3 regions of the Anaerostipes caccae L1-92 genome follow, and region 3 is predicted to be linked to each of the others. Evidence: a T-box and tRNA genes for the amino acid it is inferred to sense, from the RefSeq annotation. Region 3 holds a T-box; the other regions hold tRNA genes.
The links. The T-box of region 3 lies ahead of aspS (aspartate--tRNA ligase). A T-box ahead of a tRNA ligase gene usually reads a tRNA of that ligase, here a tRNA-Asp.

Region 1 (3,271 bases), 1.1 Mb from region 3:
AACACCGGATCATCCCAATTCCCCTGAGCTGCCAGACGGTCCCTCTTTTTTAGTGCCTCACGGTCCAGCGGCAGACAAAGGCCGTTCACCTCTGTGATCTCATATTTCCCTCTCAGACAGTCAAGAAATCGTCTGGCCATCAGCAATGTCCTGGATTCTTCTCCTCTGATACATCCATTGACAAATAAGATTGATTTCATACGCTCCTCCTTCTATCAAAACATTATGAGAACATGAAAAAAAATGTGCAGGATTTCTCTTGCACATTTTGTTTGATCTATTCTCTTACGATTCTCCTCACGGCTACTACTTTTCTGTAGTTGGCTCTCGGAGAAATCTTAATCCCTGTTTTTCTTGTGCTGGCATGGACGATCTTACCGTTGCCTATGTACATGGCTACATGGCCGCTGTAACAAATCAGATCTCCAGGCTGCTTGTTTTTATAAGATACCTTTCTGCCCGCTTTTCTGAGGTCCGAAGACGTTCTCGGAAGCTTATATCCGAAGGAACGGTATACTCCTCCGACAAAACCAGAGCAGTCGGCACCGCTGTTTAAATTTGTTCCTCCCCATACATATGGGTTTCCTACAAAACGCTGGGCAAAGGCTGCCACTGTCTGTCCTTTTTCTTCTTGGCTTCCTGACAGTTCAGGAGCATTTGTGTTAATATACACATATTTTTTCAGGACAAATCCTGTCTTGCCTTTGTATGTAACCTTTCTCCATTTCCCGCTCGTATAATGAACCTGCACAGGTTCTCCTTTTGAAATTTTACGGATCACCTTCGATTTTTTAGATTTGGACTTTCTCAGTTTTACCCATGATTTCCATATCCGTCCGCCGTATGTACCCTGTGCTGCATGAACTTCTTTTTTCGGAGCTGCCAATCCTGATGTAATGATCATAGAAAAGACGAGCAGACATATTGCTGTCTTTTTTAATATTGACTTCATAAAGATGTTACCTTCCTACTTCGATATTTTATATTAATTTTATGTTTATTACAGTATTGTTACATTTCATTCACAGTTATGAATTATACCACAACATTTCTGTAAAGTAAACCTCTCATCATACAAAATAGGTATTTTTCCGTCATTTTTTCCGAACTTTTATAATAAATAATACTGCACAAAAAACCCTTATAAATCAATGATTTATAAGGGTTTTACGTGGGCGAGAAGATTCGAACTCCCGACCTTCTGGTCCGTAGCCAGACGCTCTATCCAGCTGAGCTACGCCCACATATGAAATTAAGCAGCACTTTTAATAAGTGCTCAATGCCGTTGACCGGAATCGAACCGGTACGGGAGTATAAGTCCCGCAGGATTTTAAGTCCTGTGCGTCTGCCAGTTCCGCCACAACGGCATTCTGAGAGAAATTCTCTCAAAATGGGACCAATAGGGCTCGAACCTATGACCCTCTGCTTGTAAGGCAGATGCTCTCCCAGCTGAGCTATGATCCCAAATATAAAAATACTCTTTTTAAATAAAAGAGACGACCCGGATGGGGTTCGAACCCACGACCTCCGCCGTGACAGGGCGGCGCTCTAACCAGCTGAGCCACCGGGCCAAAAATAACTGTATACAAATGGACCCTCGGGGACTCGAACCCCGGACCGATCGGTTATGAGCCGATTGCTCTAACCAACTGAGCTAAAGGTCCTTATCTTCTCACCACTTAACGTCCAAGTGTATGAAGCCGTTGACCGGACTTGAACCGGTAACCTGCTGATTACAAATCAGCTGCTCTGCCAATTGAGCCACAACGGCGAAATATGAAGCTGAATGACTCCAACGGGATTTGAACCCGTGTTACCGCCGTGAAAGGGCGGTGTCTTAACCACTTGACCATGGAGCCTTGTTTCTTTGACCGCTTCACGGTCTTACTAAACTCCCCGAGCTGGGCTCGAACCAGCGACAACACGGTTAACAGCCGTGCGCTCTACCAACTGAGCTATCGAGGATCATTCTTTTTATTCTTTCCTTTTTCTTTTGAAATATACCTTGTAATGCAAAGCATATCGTCCGTAGGACATGTAATACGGGATGCCCTGTGGGTATACCTTCAAAACTACATACAGAACGTTCCATCAAACTTTCTTCCTTACCTTTCCTTGGTTAAAGCCTCGACCGATTAGTAACAGTCAGCTCCATACGTTGCCGCACTTCCACCTCTGCCCTATCTACCTCGTCGTCTTCAAGGGGTCTTACTAGATTACTCTATGGGAAATCTTATCTTTAGGGGGGCTTCACGCTTAGATGCCTTCAGCGTTTATCCCTTCCAGACTTGGCTACTCTGCTATGCATTTGGTAATACAACAGATCCACCAGTGGTCCGTCCATCCCGGTCCTCTCGTACTAAGGACAGCTCCTATCAAATTTCCTCCGCCTGCGCCGGATAGGGACCGAACTGTCTCACGACGTTCTGAACCCAGCTCGCGTACCGCTTTAATGGGCGAACAGCCCAACCCTTGGAACCTGCTACAGCTCCAGGATGCGATGAGCCGACATCGAGGTGCCAAACCACTCCGTCGATGTGAACTCTTGGGAGTGATAAGCCTGTTATCCCCAGGGTAGCTTTTATCCGTTGAGCGATGGCAATCCCACGTTATACCACCGGATCACTAAGTCCTACTTTCGTACCTGCTCCACCCGTCGGTGTCACAGTCAAGCCTTCTTCTGCCTTTGCACTCTGCGAATGGTTTCCGTCCATTCTGAGAAGACCTTTGAGCGCCTCCGATACCCTTTCGGAGGCGACCGCCCCAGTCAAACTCCCCACCTGACATTGTCCCCCAACCAGATCATGGCTGTTGGTTAGAAATCCAATACTGCAAGGGTGGTATCCCAACAGTGACTCCTTAAGGACTGGCGTCCTTAATTCTCAGTCTCCCACCTATCCTGTACATGCAGTACCGAATCCCAGTATCAAGCTGGAGTAAAGCTCCATGGGGTCTTTCCGTCCTGGCGCAGGTAACCAGCATCTTCACTGGTATTTCAATTTCACCGGGTGTGTTGTTGAGACAGTGCCCAAATCATTACGCCTTTCGTGCGGGTCGGAACTTACCCGACAAGGAATTTCGCTACCTTAGGACCGTTATAGTTACGGCCGCCGTTTACTGGGGCTTAAGTTCAGACCTTCGCGCTAATGCGCTAAGCCCTCCCCTTAACCTTCCAGCACCGGGCAGGCGTCAGCCCATATACTTCACCTTGCGGTTTTGCATAGACCTGTGTTTTTGCTAAACAGTTGCTTGGGCCAATTCTCTGCGGCCA
Region 2 (3,271 bases), 560 kb from region 3:
GCAAAGGCGTTACGCGGACCGAACAAAAGTAGGGAAGCCCAGGCCCCCAGCTGTCAAGAAAAGCCGCTATTGTTTTTTATGTGCCCGTACCGTAAACCGACACAGGTGGATGAGGAGAGAATCCTAAGGCCGACGGGAGAAGTGTTGTTAAGGAACTCGGCAAAATGACTCCGTAACTTCGGGAGAAGGAGTGCCATAGCGATATGGCCGCAGAGAATTGGCCCAAGCAACTGTTTAGCAAAAACACAGGTCTATGCAAAACCGCAAGGTGAAGTATATGGGCTGACGCCTGCCCGGTGCTGGAAGGTTAAGGGGAGGGCTTAGCGATTCGTCGCGAAGGTCTGAACTTAAGCCCCAGTAAACGGCGGCCGTAACTATAACGGTCCTAAGGTAGCGAAATTCCTTGTCGGGTAAGTTCCGACCCGCACGAAAGGCGTAATGATTTGGGCACTGTCTCAACAACACACCCGGTGAAATTGAAATACCAGTGAAGATGCTGGTTACCTGCGCCAGGACGGAAAGACCCCATGGAGCTTTACTCCAGCTTGATACTGGGATTCGGTACTGCATGTACAGGATAGGTGGGAGACTGAGAAGAAAGGACGCCAGTCCTTTTAGAGTCACTGTTGGGATACCACCCTTGCAGTATTGGATTTCTAACCAACAGCCGTGATCCGGCTGGGGGACAATGTCAGGTGGGGAGTTTGACTGGGGCGGTCGCCTCCGAAAGGGTATCGGAGGCGCTCAAAGGTCTTCTCAGAATGGACGGAAACCATTCGCAGAGTGCAAAGGCAGAAGAAGGCTTGACTGTGACACCGACGGGTGGAGCAGGTACGAAAGTAGGACTTAGTGATCCGGTGGTATAACGTGGGATTGCCATCGCTCAACGGATAAAAGCTACCCTGGGGATAACAGGCTTATCACTCCCAAGAGTTCACATCGACGGAGTGGTTTGGCACCTCGATGTCGGCTCATCGCATCCTGGAGCTGTAGCAGGTTCCAAGGGTTGGGCTGTTCGCCCATTAAAGCGGTACGCGAGCTGGGTTCAGAACGTCGTGAGACAGTTCGGTCCCTATCCGGCGCAGGCGGAGGAAATTTGATAGGAGCTGTCCTTAGTACGAGAGGACCGGGATGGACGGACCACTGGTGGATCTGTTGTATTACCAAATGCATAGCAGAGTAGCCAAGTCTGGAAGGGATAAACGCTGAAGGCATCTAAGCGTGAAGCCCCCCTAAAGATAAGATTTCCCATAGAGTAATCTAGTAAGACCCCTTGAAGACGACGAGGTAGATAGGGCAGAGGTGGAAGTACGGCAACGTATGGAGCTGACTGTTACTAATCGGTCGAGGCTTTAACCAAGGAAAGGTAAAGAGTAAGTTTGATGGAACGTTCTGTATGTAGTTTTGAAGGTACATAGATTTAAGTTATAAAGATTTGGCCCGGTGGCTCAGCCGGTTAGAGCGCCGCCCTGTCACGGCGGAGGTCGTGGGTTCGATTCCCATCCGGGTCGTTTTTTCCTTTTTAGAAGGATTTATAATATAAATTTGGGATCATAGCTCAGCTGGGAGAGCATCTGCCTTACAAGCAGAGGGTCATAGGTTCGAGCCCTATTGGTCCCATTTTTGTCAGCCGTTGTGGCTCAATTGGCAGAGCAGCTGATTTGTAATCAGCAGGTTACCGGTTCAAGTCCGGTCAACGGCTCTCATAAATTGCGTTATAAACGTAATTTTATGTTTGAGTTTTATGCTGAAATGGTATAATATAAATGTATATGGTGGGATTCCCGAGTGGCCAAAGGGGGCAGACTGTAAATCTGTTGGCAACGCCTTCGAAGGTTCGAATCCTTCTCCCACCATTTTAGCGCGGGGTGGAGCAGTCTGGTAGCTCGTCGGGCTCATAACCCGAAGGTCGTTGGTTCAAATCCGGCCCCCGCAACTTCCATTTGCATTTGAGTGTGCAAAATATAAAAATAAATAAGGCTGAGCATTTATGGTCAGAATTATTTATTTTTTATATTTTATAGGCGGAAACACCGTGAACGAAGAATCTTTGATTCTGAGTTCGGCACACGGACTACAAAGATCAATACCCAAGCCCAGATAGCTCAGTCGGTAGAGCAGAGGACTGAAAATCCTCGTGTCGCTGGTTCGATTCCGGCTCTGGGCATCCCAAAAGTTCTGATTTATATCAGGGCTTTTTTCGTTTTTCACAAAAGACTGTGCTACTCCTTAAAATGTCTTGGAATATCCACGGTGTGTATGATAAAATAGGATAAAATGAGGCTTAAAAATAATTTATGAAATATCCTATTTTTGAAAAATTAAGACAATTAGATAAAGAAGGATTGTATCCGTTTCATATGCCTGGGCACAAAAGGAAGAAACAGGACATTATGAGAGAGGGATCTCTGTTTGCGCTTGACACTACAGAGATCAGCGGCTATGACGACCTGCATCATCCGGAAGGGATGATTAAAGAATCAATGGAGTATATCAAACATATATATGGAAGTAAGGAAAGTTATTTTCTGATCAACAGCACCACCGGAGGTATTTTAGCTTCTGTGACTGCGTCCTGTCGGCTGGGGGATAAGATTCTTATCAGCAGGAATTGTCACAAGTCCGTATATCATGCAATTTCCATGCTTGGTTTAAGGCCGGTTTATTTATATCCCAAAATAGAGCAGAATATTTGTATGGGGATTACCAGAAGCCAGGTGCAGGACATCCTGAACAGGGAAAAAGGCATTAAAGCCGCTGTTATCGTTTCTCCCACTTATGAAGGGATCGTGTCTGATATCAGGCAGATTGCCGAGGTTCTTCATGAAGAGGGGATTCCCCTGATCGTGGATGAAGCTCACGGAGCACATTTTGTATTTCACAGTGGATTTCCCGAGAGTGCGGTATCTCAGGGAGCAGACGCAGTGATCCAGAGTCTGCACAAGACACTGCCTTCCCTTACTCAGACCGGACTTCTGCACATATGCAGTTCCAGGATAGGCACCAGGGAGATTCAGCAGGCTTTATCTACGTTTCAGAGCAGCAGTCCGTCTTATATTTTGATGGCAAGTATTGATTACTGTGTCAGGAAATGTGCAGACAGGCCGGACTTGTTTGATGACTATGTTCAGAATCTAATGGATATCCGGGCCAGACTTAAACATATGAGAAATCTGAAGCTCTTAAGGACAGATGATCCGGGGAAAATCGTTGTTTTGACCGGAGATACAAAGATTACCGGCAAAGAGCTGTTTCATATTTTGAGGAGTGA
Region 3 (3,271 bases):
ACAGAAATCATCGTCTCCCATATAGCCGGCGATCCCTTCGTGCTCCTCCTGTGCCTTTTTCAGATGGAGGCCGATGTCTATGAGAAACTGGTCACCCGCCTCCTGTCCGTACCATTCATTGAAAAGCTTGAAATGTTCTATGTCAATGACCATGAGACAGTGCTCATGTGTTCCTGATGTCTGCAGCAGCCGGACTGCTTTCTGAACGAATATATTTTTTCGGTAAAGTCCTGTCAGAGGGTCAATAGAAGTGGAAGGAAGCGGCTTATGTTCCTGGATTTCCAGGCTTTTTTCCTTCTGCTCATGAATGTCCTGAACAAAACACATAATGATCTGGTCATCATCTCTGCTCTGGCGGACAGCCACGGCAGTCTGGGCAACCCAGCAGTAGCTGCCGTCTTTTTTTGCTTTCCGGAACTGGCCTAAAAGAAACGGAGACGGAGACGCGCTGCTGAGCCGTTCCATGATCGTATCCAGATTCCAGAAGTCAAGATAGTCCGCAATATCATCGGGATGAACTAATTTCCGGGATATAACTTCTGCCATCATCGTGGATAAAGATCCCTCTTCTGAGGGAATAATATATTTGTCAGAAAGATGAAATAAAACTTTGAAGGAATCTTTTGTGAGATTCAGTTCAAATAATTCGTCATAGGCAGAGAGATTCGTGAGGTTATAAAATAAATTTTTATTGCCCTCATAGATGGCTTTGGACAGGACAACGTGACAGAGCCCTTTCCCCGGCCAGTCTATCGTGCCGGTGCTCACATCGATCCACTGATGGATCTTCTTATTATAAAAGAGCGTGCTTTCATTCTCAGATACATGAAGAGGACAGCCGCCGCACGGTGCTTTCTCCCCGCAGAAGACTTCATAGCATATATCGCCGCAGCAGATCTGTGGAAAGACCTGCTGAAGCTCCCTGTTGAAATGCACGATCCTGTAATGATCGTCAATGATATAAATACTCGTTTCCGAAGTAAAATTATTAGAATTCATATGTATATTCCTGTCAGGCGGATTTACTATATAGTACTTTATTATTATAGTATTTTTTGTGTAAATCAGTCAATCACAAGAGAGGAAATATAGAAAAAGAGAAAAATAAATTGACAAGACAGACAAAACTGAACTATAATGATCCAAAAAGCGTAGATTGAGAAAAGTAGCATAAATTATCGCTTCCAGTGAGCGGGAGACAGTGGGAACTCCGCAGAGTGAATTTATGTGAAGAACACTCAGGAGCTGCAATCTGAACATCCTAAGGATTAGTAGGTGCGCCGCAGGCTGTGCGTTATTCAGCATACCAGAGAGGCTGCAGGGCAGCAAATCAGGTGGTACCGCGGAACTTGTACAGTTGTCCGTCCTGAATGATTTTTTAGGATAGACGACTTTTTTTATTACAAAAAAGTTTATCACGATGAAAGTAAAAGGAGAAAAAGAAATGTCAGATATGTACCGCAGCAAGACTATGGATAAGATTTCTGAGAGTGATATCGGGTCCCAGTTAAAGATTGCCGGGTGGGTGGAAAATATCCGAGACCACGGCGGAGTTTCATTTATTGATTTAAGAGATATGTACGGCGTCATGCAGGTCGTGTTAAGAGACGCAGATCTTTTAAATGAAGTGAGAAAAGAAGAATGCCTTTCCATCGAAGGGGTCATTGAGCACAGGGACGAAGAGACTTACAATCCGAAAATTCCTACGGGAACTATCGAACTGGAAGCCCATAAGATTACAGTGCTCGGCAAGGTATATACTGACCTTCCGTTTGAAGTATCAGGTTCCAAAGAGATCCGTGAGGATGTCCGCTTAAAATATCGGTATTTGGATTTGAGAAACCGCAAAGTAAAGGACAATATCAAATTCCGCTCCGAAGTCATCAGTTTCCTGAGAAGAAAGATGGATGACCTTGGATTTATGGAGATTCAGACACCGATCCTCTGCGCATCTTCACCGGAAGGGGCGAGAGACTATATCGTGCCGTCCAGAAAATACAAAGGGAAGTTTTATGCCCTCCCTCAGGCTCCGCAGCAGTACAAACAGCTTTTGATGGTATCCGGCATCGACAAATACTATCAGGTAGCGCCTTGTTTCAGAGATGAGGACGCCCGCGCCGACCGTTCTCCGGGAGAGTTTTATCAGCTGGACTTTGAAATGAGTTTTGCCACACAGGAAGATGTCTTTAAAATCGGTGAGGAAGTGCTGGCAGAGACTTTTAAGAAGTTTGCGCCGGAAGGGTCTGTTGTGACAGACACGCCATTCCCGGTGATCAGTTATCAGCAGGCAATGCTGGAATTCGGAACGGACAAACCGGATTTAAGAAATCCTTTGAGGATCGTGGACGTGACAGACTTTTTCCAGAGATGTACCTTCAAGCCGTTTCATGACAAGACGGTAAGGGCCGTGAAAGTTCACGCAAATCTCTCAAAAGGATTCCATGAAAAGCTTCTTAAATTTGCACAGTCCATCGGCATGGCCGGACTCGGATACCTGGAAGTAAAAGAGGATATGTCTTACAAGGGACCGATCGACAAATTTATCCCGGAAGATATGAAGAGTGAGCTTGCCGAAAAAGCACATCTTGAGGCTGGGGACGTGATCTTCTTTATCGCAGCCAGTGAAAAACCTGCCTGTCTGTTTGCGGGACAGATCAGGGACGAACTTGCCGCGCGCCTGGATCTCTGTGAAAAAAATGCCTATCGTTTCTGCTACATCAACGATTTCCCGATGTATGAGACAGACGAGGAGACAGGTCAGGTGACCTTTACACACAATCCGTTCTCCATGCCGCAGGGAGGACTGGAAGCGCTGAACGAAAAAGATCCTCTGGATATCCTCGCATACCAGTACGATATCGTCTGCAACGGAGTGGAACTTTCCTCCGGTGCGGTGAGAAACCATGATCTGGACGTCATGGTCAAGGCATTTGAAATCGCAGGATACGACGAAGAGACATTAAAAGAAAAGTTCGGAGCGTTATATCATGCGTTCCAGTTCGGCGCACCGCCTCATGCGGGAATGGCGCCGGGTATCGACCGTATGATCATGCTCCTTAGAAATGAAGAAAATATCCGCGAAGTAATCGCCTTCCCTATGAGCGGAACTGCACAGGATCTCATGTGCGGGGCTCCGGGAGAAGTGTCAGAGCTTCAGTTAAGGGAAACACACATCAAAGTAAGAGATTAATAGTTAAAAAAGCCGTACATTCAGAAATGAATGGGCGGCTTTTTGCATATATATGGTAAATAATAAAGTTTGCACAGGGGG

Region 1: it encodes a tRNA-Asp, which carries the amino acid that the T-box ahead of aspS (aspartate--tRNA ligase) is inferred to sense. The anticodon was not compared.
Region 2: it encodes a tRNA-Asp, which carries the amino acid that the T-box ahead of aspS (aspartate--tRNA ligase) is inferred to sense. The anticodon was not compared.

What each region holds. Positions count from the first base shown of each region.
Region 1 is NZ_AP023027.1:3,130,577-3,133,847, forward strand. Features, by position in the region: gene ANCC_RS15265 (NAD(P)H-dependent oxidoreductase) at 1-200, opposite strand, end outside; gene ANCC_RS15270 (C40 family peptidase) at 278-952, opposite strand; tRNA gene ANCC_RS15275 (tRNA-Arg) at 1,171-1,244, opposite strand; tRNA gene ANCC_RS15280 (tRNA-Leu) at 1,281-1,367, opposite strand; tRNA gene ANCC_RS15285 (tRNA-Val) at 1,392-1,464, opposite strand; tRNA gene ANCC_RS15290 (tRNA-Asp) at 1,498-1,571, opposite strand; tRNA gene ANCC_RS15295 (tRNA-Ile) at 1,591-1,664, opposite strand; tRNA gene ANCC_RS15300 (tRNA-Thr) at 1,699-1,771, opposite strand; tRNA gene ANCC_RS15305 (tRNA-Glu) at 1,788-1,859, opposite strand; tRNA gene ANCC_RS15310 (tRNA-Asn) at 1,893-1,965, opposite strand; rRNA gene ANCC_RS15315 (23S ribosomal RNA) at 2,116-3,271, opposite strand, start outside.
Region 2 is NZ_AP023027.1:87,233-90,503, forward strand. Features, by position in the region: rRNA gene ANCC_RS00430 (23S ribosomal RNA) at 1-1,360, shown strand, start outside; tRNA gene ANCC_RS00435 (tRNA-Asp) at 1,438-1,511, shown strand; tRNA gene ANCC_RS00440 (tRNA-Val) at 1,548-1,620, shown strand; tRNA gene ANCC_RS00445 (tRNA-Thr) at 1,630-1,702, shown strand; tRNA gene ANCC_RS00450 (tRNA-Tyr) at 1,775-1,856, shown strand; tRNA gene ANCC_RS00455 (tRNA-Met) at 1,863-1,936, shown strand; tRNA gene ANCC_RS00460 (tRNA-Phe) at 2,095-2,167, shown strand; gene ANCC_RS00465 (aminotransferase class I/II-fold pyridoxal phosphate-dependent enzyme) at 2,298-3,271, shown strand, end outside.
Region 3 is NZ_AP023027.1:647,275-650,545, forward strand. Features, by position in the region: gene ANCC_RS03315 (EAL domain-containing protein) at 1-999, opposite strand, end outside; T-box leader at 1,144-1,372, shown strand; gene aspS (aspartate--tRNA ligase) at 1,445-3,190, shown strand.